2 regions of the Mucilaginibacter sp. PAMB04168 genome follow, and region 1 is predicted to be linked to the other one. Evidence: riboswitches for the same ligand, from Rfam matches in the RefSeq annotation. Region 1 holds a riboswitch; the other holds the start of a gene.
What was found. A riboswitch is a leader RNA that binds a small molecule or an ion and turns the genes downstream of it on or off. The one in region 1 is predicted to bind thiamine pyrophosphate.

Region 1 (8,272 bases):
ATACGGCTATTTATATGCCCGATTTTGAAGTAACAGGTGCACCCCAGTTTATCGGTACCCGCCCGTTTAAGGGCATTGTGATTCCGCCAAGTTTGTGGAACGCTAACTATTTTCCTTCGGTAAGGAAATTTATGGATCCGAGCCGTGCTCCGGCTAACTTTAATGATCCATCTTCACGTCCGGTTGTGATATACCGTTTTGCTGATGTGTACATGACAGCTGCCGAAGCAGCCTTTAAATTAAATAATTTAGGTAATGCTGCAGCAATGCTTAACGTGATCAGGCAACGTGCCGCCTTCCGTAAAACAAATACAGCTACCGAAAATGCTGCCGCTGTCACAGCTATGACTATCACGGCCGCTAACGTTACACTTGATTTTATATTAGACGAACGGACCCGCGAGTTTTATGCAGAAACACAAAGGTGGCTTGACCTGGTGCGTACCAAATCATTGGTTAGACGCGTGCAAGCCTGGAACCCCGAAGCGGCTCCTTACATTAAAGATTTCCATGTGCTAAGACCCATACCGCAATCTACTCAGATTGACCGGGTTGTTGAAGGTGCTAAAATGCCTCAAAACGCTGGTTATTAATGATAAATAAGAAAGGCCTGTCGGTTAAGACAGGCCTTTCTTATTTTAAGCCCTTGGCCGTCTGGGCCTTTTTTCTTGTTCTTCGAATGGTTTTCGACCAGGTTTGTTATTGCCTGATGAACCAAAGGTTGGCGGACGGCTAAACCTGGGCTTTGGGGCCACTGGTTTGTCCTCGCTAATTTTAACAGTTAATTCTCTGTCGCCCATTCTTTCGCCATCCAGTGCAATAACCGTATTTTCTGCATCGTCAAGGCTTTCCATTTCTATAAAGGCATATCCTTTGCATTTACGGGTCTGTTTATCCCTAACAATTTTTATGGTGGCAATATCACCATGGGGCGCTATGAGTTTGGCAAGATCCATTTCTGAGATCTCTAACGGAAAACCGCTTATAAAAAGTTTTGTCATTTCTGATAAGGCTGGTAAACAATCCTAAAGTTAAATAAAATGTACACCGATTAGCATGAGTAAACAATTAGTTACATCGGTAAACCTGCAACGTCAGTTGCCTGGGTAGCTTGCTAGTTATAAACGTTGGAAAGTTCAAGTTATTCTGCAACTAATAAACAGCTTTATGTAAAACAATAACCTGAAGAATAGTTTTAATTATGTTACACTACTTAAATTGAAAACGCCTCGATGTTAGCATTTTGATACATTTCGAAAAAAATATGCATCATGCGTAGAGGGAGGATTCTCTTATAGCACTTAAAGGAAATTTGATATTATTAAGGTACGTGTACAAACTAAAATAATTTGGTTGTAACCGGGCATTTATTGGACCAGTACATGGATGATTTAGATAATTGGAAGGTCTATAAGGAAACTATATGTACCCTAATGATGCGAACTTTTATCGATCATAAAAAGGACTTATCCGTGATTTTTGGACTTATAGAAATGTAGGCCTAGTATTTGAACAATAAACGCATAGCGAGTCCATTACGGGTATCCGTCAGTTGTGCAAGGATTATTCCCAGCATGAATAGTTGGCGGGTATTTTAAAGAATTTGCTGCCGAGCATCCAGTATGCAACTGTAGGCGTCACAACTCTTAATGATTTGGTTTACAGCTATTAAGTGATATCTCCGTCAGGCGTTCATTTTGCCCCGTACATGCTCTTGAAAATTATTTCACAGTATTCGTCGTATGGAAACAATGATAGCAACGGTTAAGATTGATAATGTTGGTTCTGTTGCAATTCTTTATAGTTTTATTAGTCTTGGGCGCCTCATTAGCACTGCCGTTTTGGTAAAGTATAACTTTCGTCACATTACCACTTTTGTCTTTAACAAATTCTAATTGGGCATCTACTACCTTCATGATAAACTTACTTGCAGTTTCTGGAAACAGTGCTATTTTTTCCTGGCCGGTTAAGCGAACGTATAACTGTTTGTTTTCTGTAAAAATGGTCAAAACCGCCCCCGGGGCAAGGGTGTAATTGCCACAATAACTCTGTAGCGTGACATCATCTAATGCTATATTTTTTTCTGTCTTGGAGCGGTACAATCCTTTAAAGCCATAAACCTTGGCTACGCTGTTAATAATTTCGGGAATCAACATTGTATTAACCGAATTAGTCATTACCACTACGCCATTACCATTGGTCAAGCTTCCAAAGTACTGACTATAAAAACCATAGGTTAACCCATCGTGTTCAAAGTACTCTTCGCCGTCGAAATTATCAATAAAAACGCCCAATGCCGCCCTTTGATCTATGTAAGGCGTTAACATTATTTTAGCAAAGTGTGAATTTAAATAAGTACCCGGTTTGCCTTTATAAGCTTCTTGAATCGCTATAATGTATTTTGCCAAATCCGTTGGCGTTGTCCACAATCCAGCCGCAGCTTTTTCAGGATAAAGATGAAATTTGCCTTCGATCTGCTTCCCGTTATCATAATAACCCGTAGCGACAACATGAGTTCCTTTTTTATTTGGGACAGCAAACGTACTGTTTACCATATTTAAACGCTTTAACACCTCGTTTTGCATATATCGATCATAGGTCTGGTGAGTAACATCTTCAACTATCAATTGTGAGATAGTGGTTCCTCCACCAGAATATTCGTGCCTTTTGCCAGGCGCAAAAATCGAATGTATAGCTGCTGAATTTGCGGGTTTTACGCCTCGAATTACTTGCAAAATAGATGGAATGGCGTCATTTTCGCTGTAGCCGACAAATCCTGGGACGTTCAGCCCCGCCGTATGACTTAACAAATTAGCGAGCGTTATACTATGCCCTTGCGACAGTGAATCATACGGGAATTTCCATGAGATTAGATATTTATTGATATCGGTGTTTAGGTCAACACTTCCCGTTTGAACCAGCTTTAGAATGCCAATGGCATTTATAGACTTGCTAATTGAGCCCGCTTGAAAGAGCGTCTGGGTGGTCACCGGTGATTTTGCAGCGGCATCGGCTAAGCCATAGCCTTTTGCCCATTCGAGTTTATAATTATTAATTACTGCAATGCTCACTCCCTTAACGTTATAATGCGCCATCCGTTGCCAGATCGTCCACCCCAGAGTGTCTTTTGATCTGACAGGGCCAACTAAGCTTCTTTCAACTAAATTTATTCGCCGCTTAACTGCCTGCGTTTGAGCAGTGGCGGTTAAGCCTGCAAATGCCGTTAAAAGTATAGTTAGTGATAAAAGGTTCCTCATTTGATTTGTTTAGATTGACATGAACGCCGGTGCTCGCATAAAGCAATACGACATTAAACATATAACAATCTAATGAAGAGCTTGAGGCGTTTAACATCATTTAACATATTACTGGCTATTTGAAACATTTACATGAAAACAGCAGAAAAAAATGCAAAGGGTGTACAAGTTGCAGCAACAAAAAGCAAACGAAGCTAGCAGAACTTAAAACCGCCCGACCTTAACAGGCAATGAAGCTGAAGTTTCACTACAATCGACTTTCACAAATGAGAGGTCATAACATGGCAAGCGATAACTGAACCTTTGAAGATCTCAGGCTCCGTTAGGCAATAGTTTGATATCATTTATGCCATACTCTAATTTCCAGCGTTCTATTACTGGTTGTTCGAGTTGAATCTGCCGGTATTCATCCGGTGCCATAATGGGCACGCCGTATACGATCGGGTATCGGCGTTGGCAGTGCAAGCAGCTCAATATGCCTTCCACAATGTTTTCGTTGAGGCCTTTAGCCAATACCTGTAATTTCAAATCCTGCTTATCGAAAGGGCAGCAAAGCTTTTCTATGGTTTTCAGTTGCATAATTATTGGTTGTTAATGCCCAGGGCATCTTTATAGGTTTGTACTTGCTGTTGAGGTTCATCAGCGCTCAAAATTCCCGATATAACGGCTACCCCATCAAAAGGCGTTTCTTTCTTTAATGTTACCAGATTGGATGGTGTTATTCCGCCCGAAACAAAAATAGGTATGGTGGTAATAGAGCGTGCGTGCCTAACGGTAGCTGGCATTACAATATCACAGGTGCCTGCCGATGGCGAAGGGAACATGGCGCAGAACGAAACATAATCCAGTTGTTGTTCGTTTGCCCATCTTACGGTGTCCAGATCACCAGAACAGGTGATACCAGCCATGAATGGTCGCCCGACAGATGCTATGATCGAATTGTAATTCGCAGGTATCGTATCGAAATGGACACCATCAATAAAGGAAGTCGTCATCAGTAGTTGCCAGTCTTCATTAATAAACAACGGTACATCGTAGGGACTGCAAAGCGCTGCAATAGCTTCTATCAACTTAAACTTGTCAGTCCCTTCGGTCCAGTTATTCCATATTTGCAGGGCACTTAAGCCGCCGTGTAGCGCAGCTTCCAACTTCTGTAGCAATAGGCTTTCAGGCATAGCCGGGTCCAGTACCAGGTATACGCCACCGGTAATCTTAAACTTTTTCTTCATCATTTCCATCCGTTTTTATAGGCTGAAAAGAAAGCATTCCAATAGGGGTCTGTGCTATTGTAATGCATTTCCTCTTCTATACCGTTCTTCACCAATTTGCAGCCATGCTCTTTGGACGTAAACTCACCAACTATAGTTGCCTTGATATGATGCTGGGCCAAGCGTTTCAATACATTTTCGGCATGACCGTTCTTGGTAGCTATGATCATGGATCCGGCACCTATGCAATAACGAACATCTATATTAAACAGGTCACAAATTTGTTTTTGAGTTTGACCAACCGGCAGCAGTTCATCATGTACAGTAACGCCATTGCCTGATGCTATGGCCATTTCGTATATCGCGCCCAAAACACCACCTTCTGTCACGTCGTGCATGGCAGTCACGTCCTGGTAGTGGTACTCGGTACCCGCAGCAACCAGGGCATCAGGCAGGGAAGAGGTTTGGTAGAACATCTCGCAGCCTTGGTCATGAGCTTCCTTGCCCAGTTTGCTTTTTACCGTCTCGGGAAAACACATAGCCAAGAGTGCAGATGAGGAAACGGCGCATTCTTTAGTCACAATGATTACATCGCCTGCTTTGGCTTTGCTGCTGAGCAAAACCTGGTCTGCGGGCGCTGTTAGCAGCATGGTGCCACCACCCGCAATAGTAGAGTTTTGCCCTTCAATGCTGCCTGTATGGCCGCCGGTAATGGCAACACCGATACGTTTACAATACTCATGTATGAAATTCCAATAGGTAGTAAAATCCTGTTCAGTTAAATACGGCGGAAGGTTTAGTACCATTTGTGCATACATGGGTGCAAAACCGGTGGTAGCCATGTCATTTGCCATCAGGTGTACCGATAGCCAGGCAGATTCTTGCAAACCCAGGGATGGTATAAGCGATAGGGGATCACTGGTGAGCGCTAAGCCTAACCCGGCACCCATATGAATGAGCGATACATCTACGCCAAAAGCTGGCCCGCTGATTACTTCACTTCGTAAGTGTCCGCAGTGCGGCAGTATGATCTGCTCAAAACCGCCACCTGATATTTTTCCGGATAAAGACATGGAATCTAAGGCTTAATCCAAAAATTTAACATACAGGCCAAAAAAGTCACCCACGGGCACACTCCATTGCTGCACCGGGAACCACTCTGGTAAGCCAGTACAAGTCCACTCCAAACTGTACTGTCGGCCTTTCAATGCCTCACTGATCTTTTCAATCAGCATAGCAGGTGTATAAAATGTAGCAGTAACATAAAAGGGATTTTTGCCAAACAGCTGTTGAATACGCCTGCGCAATACCTTGGGCGAATTGCGATTCATCATACCAAATGCAATGCCTTGCCTGCCTACGCGTGCGGCCTCACGTATAACCTGTACCGGGTCTCGGTAGTACTCAAAGGTGGTGATGAAGGCTACAGCATCGAAGGTGTTATCTTTAAATGGCATAAAGTGCGAATCGGCATTAACCAGATCACCTTCAAAAAGGTGCACAGCCTGGCCTAACATGAAGGGGGAAATATCGCCACCGGTGGCTTCAATGCCTATTTCGTGCCACCAGCGAGTAAATCGAGTGGTACCGCAGCCAAACTCAAGCAGCTCTTTTACGCGCGGGTCCTTACCCAGCAATTGGGCCATCACCTTCTTTTGCCATACTTCGGCTCTTTTGTAGCGGCCTTCGTACCATTGTTCATAAGTGTCGGTGTGCTCGCGGTTAAAAAACCACTCTTTGCGCCCCTGCCAGTTTGTGAGGCTTTGGGTCATCAGGCCAAAGCTGTTGTTTTTCTCCAGTTCCATTTATTCAAAAGGTATAAAATGTAAAAAGCCTTGCTTCCGGAGGCGCGCACAATAGCGGCAACAGAAACAAGGCTTTAATCTTATAGAATAAACGGCACTGTGGTGCCGAAAAGATTAGTAACTAGCCTGTGCATCCCTACGCCGGTATTATCCGTATCAGGTTTCTCGGGTATTATCTCAGCCTTTTATCTTTTGGTAAAAAGCACCCCGTGCAAGTATGTTAACAAACATAGCTAATTATTTTAAGGTTCTCCACTTTTCTTCATACTTTATCTGAAATGACCTAAGCTCCAAAAGAAAAGCCTGCAATTATTTGATTTGCAGGCTTTTTGCTTTAACATAGTCATCTGCAGAGAGGGAGGATTAGTTTTGAATATATGGGATAGTTAAGTGATTGCACACCAAATTGCGCACGACTACCTTGCCACAGATGAAATGCAAATTCTATGGCCTGAGCTGGGTGCTCGCGTTCGCATCAATTGTTTTAATAATGCCCTAAGCATTAAACAAGCCTGAATTTTATTGGCAAAACCGACTGGGCAAGAAAAAGGTGGAAGACCTGGATGTTTCCACCTCGTTTGATATTTGGATATAAGATTATGAGAATAGAGACCATGCTCCATAGAGGCCTACCGACTATCAGCCGTTAATGCTTTTTATCTTTATTCATCTTCGCTTTTACACCAGCTCTGTAATTGTAGGTTTTAGCATTGCTGGCTTTCTTTTCGTGAAATGCGGCTCCGGGAGCATCATCATCTGCTTTTGCTTTGGCAGCTTTCTTTTCGGCAACATCAGCCAATGTGCGTTCCTTTTCAACAATCAAATTTTCTGGTAATTCTCCGAAGGGAATTTTTTGGCCAGTGGCTTGTTCAACTTTTTTGACTAAGCTTAGTTCAATATCCGTGGCGAATGTGATAGCCATGGTTTCATTTTCATCATCTGGCGAATCTTTGATCATCCGGCCGATATAGGTTTCTTTTTCAGTCGGCAGTTCAAAATGAATCAGGAACGGGATCTCCTTCAGGTCCAGTTCCTGTTCTCCATCGTTAACCACAATCAGCACGCGGGTAGCGGCATTTTTAAACTCATGCAGCGATGTAAAGCCATCCATCTCAAAAAACCACGGGTTTAATAAAGCCGCTGTGCATCTCCGGTCGCGCAAGCTCTTGTAAAGTTTCTCGGCCGTTGGGCGGGTGTTTACAAACAGTACCACTTTGGTGAACAGGTCTTCATCCTGCATAAACAGGTTCAACAGATTCACTTTCGTGCCAAAGTTAGGCAGCAGGTATAATAGCTGCGAATGCATATCATACTGCGGCTCTCCTATTTCTTCAACCTCAACAGTGGCCGGTTGCCTCATGAAAGGCGTTATCATTTTGTTTAAGCGCTCATGTAGTACTTCGGTAAAAACGAGGTGCTGGCATTTAGGGATGCTATCAGCCAGTTCGGTAACGGGTAATTGCAAACCTTGTTTAACCATCAGTTCCGCATCATCAATAACCAGCAGTTCTATCTTATTGACATCCAAACCTAATTTAAGGTAAATGGCACGCGCTCTGTCGGGTGTTGCCACCACAATATCGGCACCATCGGCTAAGGCATTCATTTGGGCTTCCATGCCTGGGGCAGCAAATAGAGGAACTATAGAAAGCGTTTTATTTTTGTTGAGCTGACCGATTTTAGCTATAACCTTTTCCACCTTTTCTTTATCGGGTACCAGTATCAAAACTTTCGGTACACCATCGGGCGTATAGTTAAACTTATTGAGCGTGGCTAATATATAGGTAGTGGTTTTGCCGCAACCTTTGGGGCCAACTGCTATTAGGTCCTGACCGCCGTTAATACGCGCCAATGTTTTTTGCTGAATCTCTTTAGGAGCTACGAAACCTGCTTCATTTAAAGATTGTACTAACCCTTTTTTTAGCTTCAATTTATCTAACCACGCCATATCTAGTATTTTAAAAATCCCGCAGAGGGCTACAAATCTATCCTTTTTAAGGCG
Region 2 (8,272 bases), 1.4 Mb from region 1:
GTTCGGTGTTCATATCAGGCAGTAGCGGTAGCTCGGTGTTGGTTATATATTTTACGCCAGTCGAAAAAGCCGAATATCGCTATCACAAATAAAAAGATTGTTAGAGCAGCAAAGAGGGCTAAGTTTTTATGAAAAAGGAGCGGTACGGCAAATAAGTTAGATACATTGAGCACCACCCAGTTCTCAATACGCCGGCGGGCCAGTAACCAAGTGCCCGCCCATGCCGTTGAAGATACCCAGGCATCCCAAACGGGCACGGTTGAAGATGTATAATGGTGCAGCAGCAAGTAAATTATGCCCCACCCTGCAAACGCTATAAGCAGGGTAATTACCCATTCCTGGCGTGTTGCCCAGGCAACCTGCACTGGTGGTTCATTTGAACGCCGCACCCATACATACCACCCATAAATACTCATGATTACGTAATAGGCGCTCAAGGCCGATTCGGCATATAGGCCTACTTTGAGTAGTAAGGATATGGTAATGGCAGAGCCGCCTATACCCGCAGGATAAAGCCATACACTGTTCTTGCGGGCAAGTAACACTTCGGCAACCCCCAGTAGTACAGCAAACCACTCTAATAAAGTGGTTTGCTGCATTTGGGTGGTGAAAAGGTCAATCCAGTTTTGCATTTGGCTTATTCAAAATTTCTATAGAAGGCTTATTTTATCTTGTTGTATGTATTTTATCCCCTACAAAAAAGGGATAGTGTTAAAACTTTAAATTAACAGCTGCCAAAAAGTTAATAGGGGCTTGAGGATAAAAATAATTTCCGTTCACTAAGTTAAAGCCTTGCAAGGTTCCGTTTACCGGACCAGCACCTATCAGATTTGGATAAGTTGCTCCATTGGATTCGTATTTGGCGCTGAACACGTTATTTACCAACAGTGTAACTCCTATATTTTTAATGCCTTTAATATTGAAATTATAGTTTAGCCGCACATCGTTTACAAAATAACCATTCAAATAGCGGTTACGTGCATAAGGGTTGCTCAGGGCATCATCTGTAAGGGGGTACCCTGGTGGATTGATGTTTGAAGTGTTGTCCAAATATTGGCGACTTACATACTTACTCAATAAAGCAATACTACCACCTTTTACAGGCGAAAAGCTGATCTCGCTGCCAGCAATAACAGAAGGCGAAAAAGCAAGGTCTGTTTTATCAAAATTTTGAGTAACAGACAGCTTTGTAGGTGTATAATCTTCATAAAGACCATCCAATACACGTACGTAATTTTTTACCTTATTTGTGCTTAAAGTTAAATTAGCGGCCCAGCTTAGCTGAGGTAGAATAGCAACCCTGCCATCCAACTCAACACCTGCACGGTAGCTATCTGCAATGTTACTACGTATAGCTGCCCCCACGTCATTTAGGGCGCCGGTTAATATGAGCTGATTTTTATACAGCATATAAAAACCGTTTATACCCACATTATAATTTGAGCCGCGTGTACGGTATCCTGCTTCAAAATCTTTAAGGTTTTCAGATTTAGGGCGGCTTTGCGGTGTGGAGTTGGTAAAGTCATCGCGGTTTGGCTCGTGATTGCCTACAGCCAGTGAAGCGTATATATTGCTGCGGTCATTAATATTATAAGTAACGCCAACCTTGGGGTTATAAAAGTTCATGGTGGCGTTTTGCTGCACGTTATTCAGGTTGCGATCAAAGCCCAGGAACGAATAATAAATACGGCGGTATTGCATATCGCCATACAGTAAGAATTTACCTATATTAAATTCACCACGCGCAAAGATATTAAAGTCAGTTTTCTTGGCATCGTCCCGGTAATACTCATAGTTAGGTATGATGCCGGCACTCTGTTTTGTGTAAATAATATTACCAAAGTGTGCACCTTTATATTCATTATAAGCGCCTCCTAAAATTAAGTTGGTATTGTTTTGCGGATGGTATTTCAAAGAATAAGTTAATCCGTAAAAGTCGTTATCCAGCCATAAGCGTCGTGCCAGGTCAGTGTATCTCAGTGTAGTGCCGGGGTTAGTTTGTGTAGCACCAATCACAACAGGTGTTAAACCATAGTCTTTCACATCTGCATCTTCTTTAAACTCTTCGTAATAACCGGCGCCTTTAGTATAATGAAGCGCACCACTAAAAGACAGTTTACTATTCAACTGCTTATCGTATAACAATTGATAGTGGTTTTGTTGGTAATTGTCTGTTTGGTTGGGGTAACGGTCGCCGTTGGGCATAATCCCCAATTCATTAAAACGGCGGTTATCAGGTATAGTATTGTCGCCAATTACATAATCGGGCACACCGTACCAAGCCTGGTAAGTACGCTCGCGGCCAGCAAATACATTAGCACGTAAGGTGCTGTTTTTGCCATACCATGCACCGCTTAAATAAAAGGAGCGCAGGTTAGACGAAGCCATATCAATATAGCCATCTGATGCAATGCGTGAAAGGCGGCCATCCAGGCTAAAGTGCCCATTCAATAAGCCCGAGCCTACCATCACCGTATTTTTTACGGTACCATAAGAACCTGCCGAGGTGTTGATTTCGGCATAAGCGCTATCGCGGCGGGTGGTGGTTTGGATATTTAAACTGGCACCAAATGCACTGGCACCGTTGGTTGAAGTGCCAACGCCTCGCTGTATCTGTATGTTATCAACCGATGAGGCAAAGTCAGGTAAATTTATAAAAAAACTGCCCTGGCTTTCGGCATCATTAAGTGGAATGCCGTTTACGGTTACGTTGATGCGCGTACCGTCCGATCCGCGTACACGGATACCGGTATAGCCCACGCCTGCACCGGCATCAGAGGTAGTAACTACCGATGGCGTTTGGTTAAGCAGGTAAGGCAAATCCTGGCCGAGGTTATTTTTCTCGATATCCTGCTTGCGTAAATTGGTAAACGCTGTTGGCGATTTAGCGGATGCGCGTGTTGCACTTACGGTTACCTCTTCGGCCGTAAAGGTGCTGGTGCTAAGGCTTACATCAATTACAGTGTTACGATTAATGTTAAATGATTTACTGGCTTGTTGGTAACCTACATAATTTACCTTAAGTACGTAACTGCCGGCTTTTAAGTTGGTAAACCGGTACTCGCCGCCCGTTTGGCTTACCGTATTAGGTGCGTTTTGCAAGCTTTGTAGTACAAGTGTAGCGCCGGGTAAAGGCTGGCCGGTACGCTCATCCGTAATTTTTCCGGATACAGAGAATTGGGCCGCAGCCACAAACGGCAACAGCAGGGCAATAAGTGCCGAAAAGAAATTTTTCAAGTTTTTAATAAATAAATTGCGTTAAACCATCTGCCCGCTAAGGGTGTAAATTGCGTACAGTACACTTAACTATTTTACCTCTCCCTACGCCGGCATTATCCGGATCAGGTGCAGGAGTGCGTTGAAAGTTGAAGGTTTAAACATTGAAAGCATTGCTACGCTTACAATTCGGAACCTATAACACACAACTATCTCCATGGGTATGATCTCAGCCTGTCTTTCAGTTTTGATTGCTCAAAGCAAGGCACCCCTTAAGAATTATGAAGCAAATATAGACTTTGGTTTTGAATATTGCTTGTTTGTTATTGATTTTTTAAGAATATGAAAAGGTTGGTGATTGTATATCAAAACGGTATATCAACTTATTAAAACATTTATGAGGAATTGATATTAGCTAAGTATTATAAATATCGCCTTAACTTGATACAGCAAAATATTCCGTCTGGTAAATTAAAATATCTATTCTCTGAGGTGCAAAGCTTGCCCTCAATCTTAAATCAGCGCTATATCCCATCGCTTGATGGCTTAAGGGCTATATCAATCATATTAGTGATATTAAGTCATTTACCTTACCCTGTGTTTGAAAAATATAGTATAGGGTTGTATGGCGTAAACGTATTTTTCATCATAAGCGGGTTCTTAATTACCACGCTATTGCTGAAAGAAAAGGCAGTGCACGGCAAAGTATCACTCCAAAGGTTTTATATACGCAGGTTTTTAAGAATATTACCCGTAGCGTATTTATTTATACTGGTTTTAATATTTCTTAACCGGGCTTTTAACATGCACCTGGCGGCTGCCGATTTTTTAAGGCCTTTCTTTTTTGTAGAAAATTTTGGTGATCATTCAAGCTTTACTCCGGCAGGCCATTACTGGAGCCTCAGTGTAGAAGAACAATTTTATTTGATGTTCCCTTTCATTTTAAACAGGAGTTTGAAGTTATATATTATAACAGGCTTAATTGTTATTGGGATGACACCCGCCATTGTGTATGTTTACTTTCACTGGCATCCGGCATCGGTTTGGTTAAGTGCGCCGCTGTACGTCGTCTATCACTTGCTGGGCCACGGGATAAGCACCATATTGATTGGAAGTTTATTATCGGTAGCTGTAGCAAAATATCCGCAGTACTTTACGTTTAAATTTAAATTTATTGAAGCAACACAAATAGCATTAATTGTGCTTAGCTGGATTTTTTTCCGTGTTAAGTTGTTATTGCCTATTAGCTTAACGGCAGTGTGTATTGCTTTGGTGCTGGTAACTACCATTGCAGATAACAATAGTAGAATTAACAGGTTGCTGAATCTAAAAGGCATTAAGTATATCGGCACCCTATCATTCAGCCTTTATATATGGCAGCAAATATTTACAAAGCAACAGCCATGGGGTAACGCATTTCCGTTTAGCAATTCGGTTGCTTTAAACTTGGTTTTCTTAACCATTATAGCTTTATGTTCTTACCATTTGTACGAACAACGGTTTCTAAAGCTAAAAAGCAGGTTCAATCGTTTAAGTAGCGGTACAAGCAAGAAGGACATGCACATTGAAGTTTCCAATATTAGGGAAATAGCGATACAAGGAGCATAAAAAAAGCCCCGCATTTGCGGGGCTTTCCTATATCAAATTTATAAAGGGTTACTTAGTTACGTACATAACCTCTTTTACCGCTTTAATTACGCGCTCAGGATTTGGCAGGTACTCCTGGATAAGTGTTGGTGCGTATGGCAGGGGCACGTCGCCACCCATAATGCGTAGAATAGGTGCATCAAGATAATCAAAGGCATCTTTTTGTACTTTAAACGCAATCTCGGTAGCTATTGAACCTAATGGCCAGCTTTCTTCAACCAATACTAAACGGTTAGTTTTTTTAACCGATTCAATAATAGTAGGGTAATCGATAGGGCGTACTGTACGCAAGTCTATTACCTCAGCACTGATTCCTTCTTTTTCCAACTCGGCAGCAGCAGCGTAAACCACTTTCATGATTTTGCCAAAACCTACCAAAGTTACATCAGTACCTTCTTTAGTTACAGCAGCTTTGCCTATCGGGGTGTAATAAGTTTCTTCCGGAACAGGGCCTTTATCACCGTACATTAGTTCCGATTCCATAAAAATAACCGGATCTGGATCAATAATAGCCGATTTTAATAAACCTTTGGCATCTGCCGGGTTAGACGGTACTACCACTTTTAAGCCCGGGCAGTTAGCATACCAGTTTTCAAAACACTGGCTGTGCTGTGAGCTTAACATACCAGCGTTACCAGTTGGGCCGCGGAACACGATTGGCACCGAGAACTGGCCGCCGCTCATGCTCATCATTTTAGCTGCACCATTGATGATCTGGTCAATAGCTACCAAAGAGAAGTTGAACGTCATGAATTCAACTATAGGGCGTAAGCCATTCATAGCCGAACCAATAGCTATACCGGCAAAACCCAACTCAGAGATAGGCGTATCAATAATGCGTTTAGCACCAAATTCATCAAGCATACCCTGGCTTACTTTGTAAGCGCCGTTGTATTCGGCAACTTCTTCACCCATCAGGTATATGGTTTCGTCCTTGCGCATCTCTTCGCTCATGGCTTCCCGAAGCGCTTCTCTGAACTGTATTTCTCTCATTATGTTATTAAAGATGAAAATTTTCTGGGAGCAAATATAGTTAATGGTCGTTTAAAAACAACCTGCTCAGACAAAAGATACCGCTGTAATTTAAATTTTACGATAACGTCATTTAACCGGCCTCTCCAAAGACTGGATTTTAATTATAGATCTTAAAAAAAAGGTCATCCCAAGCGTATGCCAAGGATGACCTATGGTTTTCAAACTCACCTATCAAGGTGGGTTTTTTGAACGTTACTTTTTCCTTTCGCCTTTAATTTTACCTGCCAATATTACCGCTTCGTAAGCGTTTACAACACCACCGCTTTTGCTCAAGGTAGTAAAGTCAACTTTTTCGGTTTGGCTGCCTGGTTTCAATACCATGGTTCCGGTAAGCGGTTTGGCCGATTGCAGGATGACTTGCTTTAGCTGTTTCGCGCTTAGATCGGGGTAGTACTGCAGTAACAGGGCAGCAACGCCAGCTGTAATAGGCGAGGCAAAGCTGGTTCCATCGGCGGTATTAAACTCGGCATCTTTATCAACCGAAGTTACTTTTACGCCGGGGGCAAAAACGTCAACATTCTTTTTGCCATAGTTACTAAAGCTGCCGGCAAGCGTGGCATCCTGTTTGGCTGCCGATGCACCTACGCTGATCACGTTATCCGCATCGGTACCCGAACCGTCTTCAAAAATATCATTAGGGAACTCTGGTTTTACGTCCACGTCCTGATGGTCATTACCTGCGGCCTGCACCAATAAAACGTCATGCTCAGCTGCGTATTTAAAGGCATCATCAACCCACTTTTTGTGTGGAGATAATTTTTTGCCGAAGCTCATATTGACTACTTTGGCACCGTTGTCGACCGCGTAACGTATAGCTTTGGCAATATCCTCATCGTACTCATCGCCATTAGGCACTGCTTTAATAGCCATAATACGCACATTGTTAGCTACACCATCAATGCCATATTTGTTGCCGCGTATAGCCCCAATTAAACCTGCTACCCCTGTACCGTGCGAGGCATCATCGAATTTAAGCAAGTTGCTGCCATGTGGCTTATCATCCCAAACATTGGGATCATCTCCTACAATGCGCATACGTACTTCCAGATCGGGGTTAATATCGTTGTTCAGCTTAGTGAGGTACTCACTCAGGTCTTTCAGAACTTTTTCATTGCTGGCAGTTGGCCCTTCTTCCTGTAATACAGACGTCCACACATTTTTGCTTTGCGCAACTGTGTCATTAGTGGTTTGTATTTTACTCAGGCTTGCTGTATTGAAGCTGCCGTTAGCAGGTAATTTAAGCGCTTTTTTCACATACCCGCTGGTAATCATCAACACATTCATCATTTGTGATAGCTGTGCCGACTCGCTGGTTGATTTGGCAATGGTAGAATCGTAAGTGGCTTTAACCGTTTGCCAGTAGGCAAATTCTTTTTTGTCGCCAGCGGTTGCTTCAGTTGCCGATAAATATTTTCCTTTTAGGCGGTTGTATTCACGTACCTCTTCGGTAGTTTCGGTAAAATCACATTTACCACCAGGGCCACCCAAAAAGTTCCAGCCGTGTACGTCATCCACGTAGCCGTTGCCATCATCGTCTTTACCGTTACCGGGTATTTCTTTTGGGTTGGTCCATAATATGCTGCGTAAATCGGTTTGCAAAGTGTCTATACCGCTGTCTATTGTAGCTACAACAACCGTCTTGCTCTTTTTGCCTTTTAAAGCCAGGTAAGCCTTGTTTAAGCTTACCCCGTAAAAGCCATCGGTTTTAAGATCGAGCAAATGCCAGTTTTTAGGCGCTTCGACTGGTTTTGGCGCAGCAGTTTGTGCGCTGGCCTGCCAGCTGCCAAGCAACAGCGCGCCGCACAAAGCGTAGCCCAATAAGTGTTTATTATAAATAGTCATATTTTTAATTTACGGGCAATATATTACATATTGAGCCCGGTTTTCATTTGTTAACGATTATTTTATACAATAATTGCTGCCCGTATTGCAGTAAAAGCTGTACAACATTTGATGTTGTTAAAACGTTTTGTATTTACACCTACTATTATAAGGGCGGGTGCTTAACTAATGCATTTGTAACAATCGTGTTGAAGTTACATTGGGTGTATTAAAAGTATTCAACAAGTGATATCTGTTAGATATTCATTATCAATATTTTGAGTAGAAAGATTTCCACATGGTCTTGTTGTTGAAAACTAAATTGTCACACAATGCCTTATTATTGTAACTTAATCACAGTTATAGTACAATTAAGCCTGAATTTTGCTGTAATGTCCTTATAGCTGTAAAAACGATCAGATGGAAGATGAATATGAATTTGGTTTTACAGAAGACCCTAAGTTTTCGGTAGAACGATATGAGGAGATGATCCGTAATCATGATCAGTACTTTTTTGATGCGCATGCATTTGAAAATATTATTGATTATTACA

Region 2: it holds a riboswitch for thiamine pyrophosphate, as region 1 does, so the genes downstream of both, ABDD94_RS21430 (TonB-dependent receptor) here and ABDD94_RS04850 (class I SAM-dependent methyltransferase) in region 1, are expected to answer to the same signal.

What each region holds. Positions count from the first base shown of each region.
Region 1 covers NZ_CP155079.2:1,112,172-1,120,443, forward strand. Annotated here, with positions in the region: gene ABDD94_RS04820 (RagB/SusD family nutrient uptake outer membrane protein) at 1-593, shown strand, start outside; gene ABDD94_RS04825 (RNA-binding protein) at 639-1,001, opposite strand; gene ABDD94_RS04830 (serine hydrolase) at 1,722-3,257, opposite strand; gene ABDD94_RS04835 (Trm112 family protein) at 3,570-3,836, opposite strand; gene ABDD94_RS04840 (thiamine phosphate synthase) at 3,839-4,489, opposite strand; gene ABDD94_RS04845 (AIR synthase family protein) at 4,486-5,538, opposite strand; gene ABDD94_RS04850 (class I SAM-dependent methyltransferase) at 5,551-6,270, opposite strand; TPP riboswitch at 6,387-6,490, opposite strand; gene ABDD94_RS04855 (DEAD/DEAH box helicase) at 6,917-8,218, opposite strand.
Region 2 covers NZ_CP155079.2:5,093,313-5,101,584, reverse strand. Annotated here, with positions in the region: gene ABDD94_RS21440 (acyl-CoA dehydrogenase) at 1-13, opposite strand, end outside; gene pnuC (nicotinamide riboside transporter PnuC) at 15-632, opposite strand; gene ABDD94_RS21430 (TonB-dependent receptor) at 712-3,237, opposite strand; TPP riboswitch at 3,302-3,499, opposite strand; gene ABDD94_RS21425 (acyltransferase) at 3,658-4,824, shown strand; gene ABDD94_RS21420 (pyruvate dehydrogenase complex E1 component subunit beta) at 4,873-5,856, opposite strand; gene ABDD94_RS21415 (S8 family serine peptidase) at 6,091-7,740, opposite strand; gene ABDD94_RS21410 (tetratricopeptide repeat protein) at 8,140-8,272, shown strand, end outside.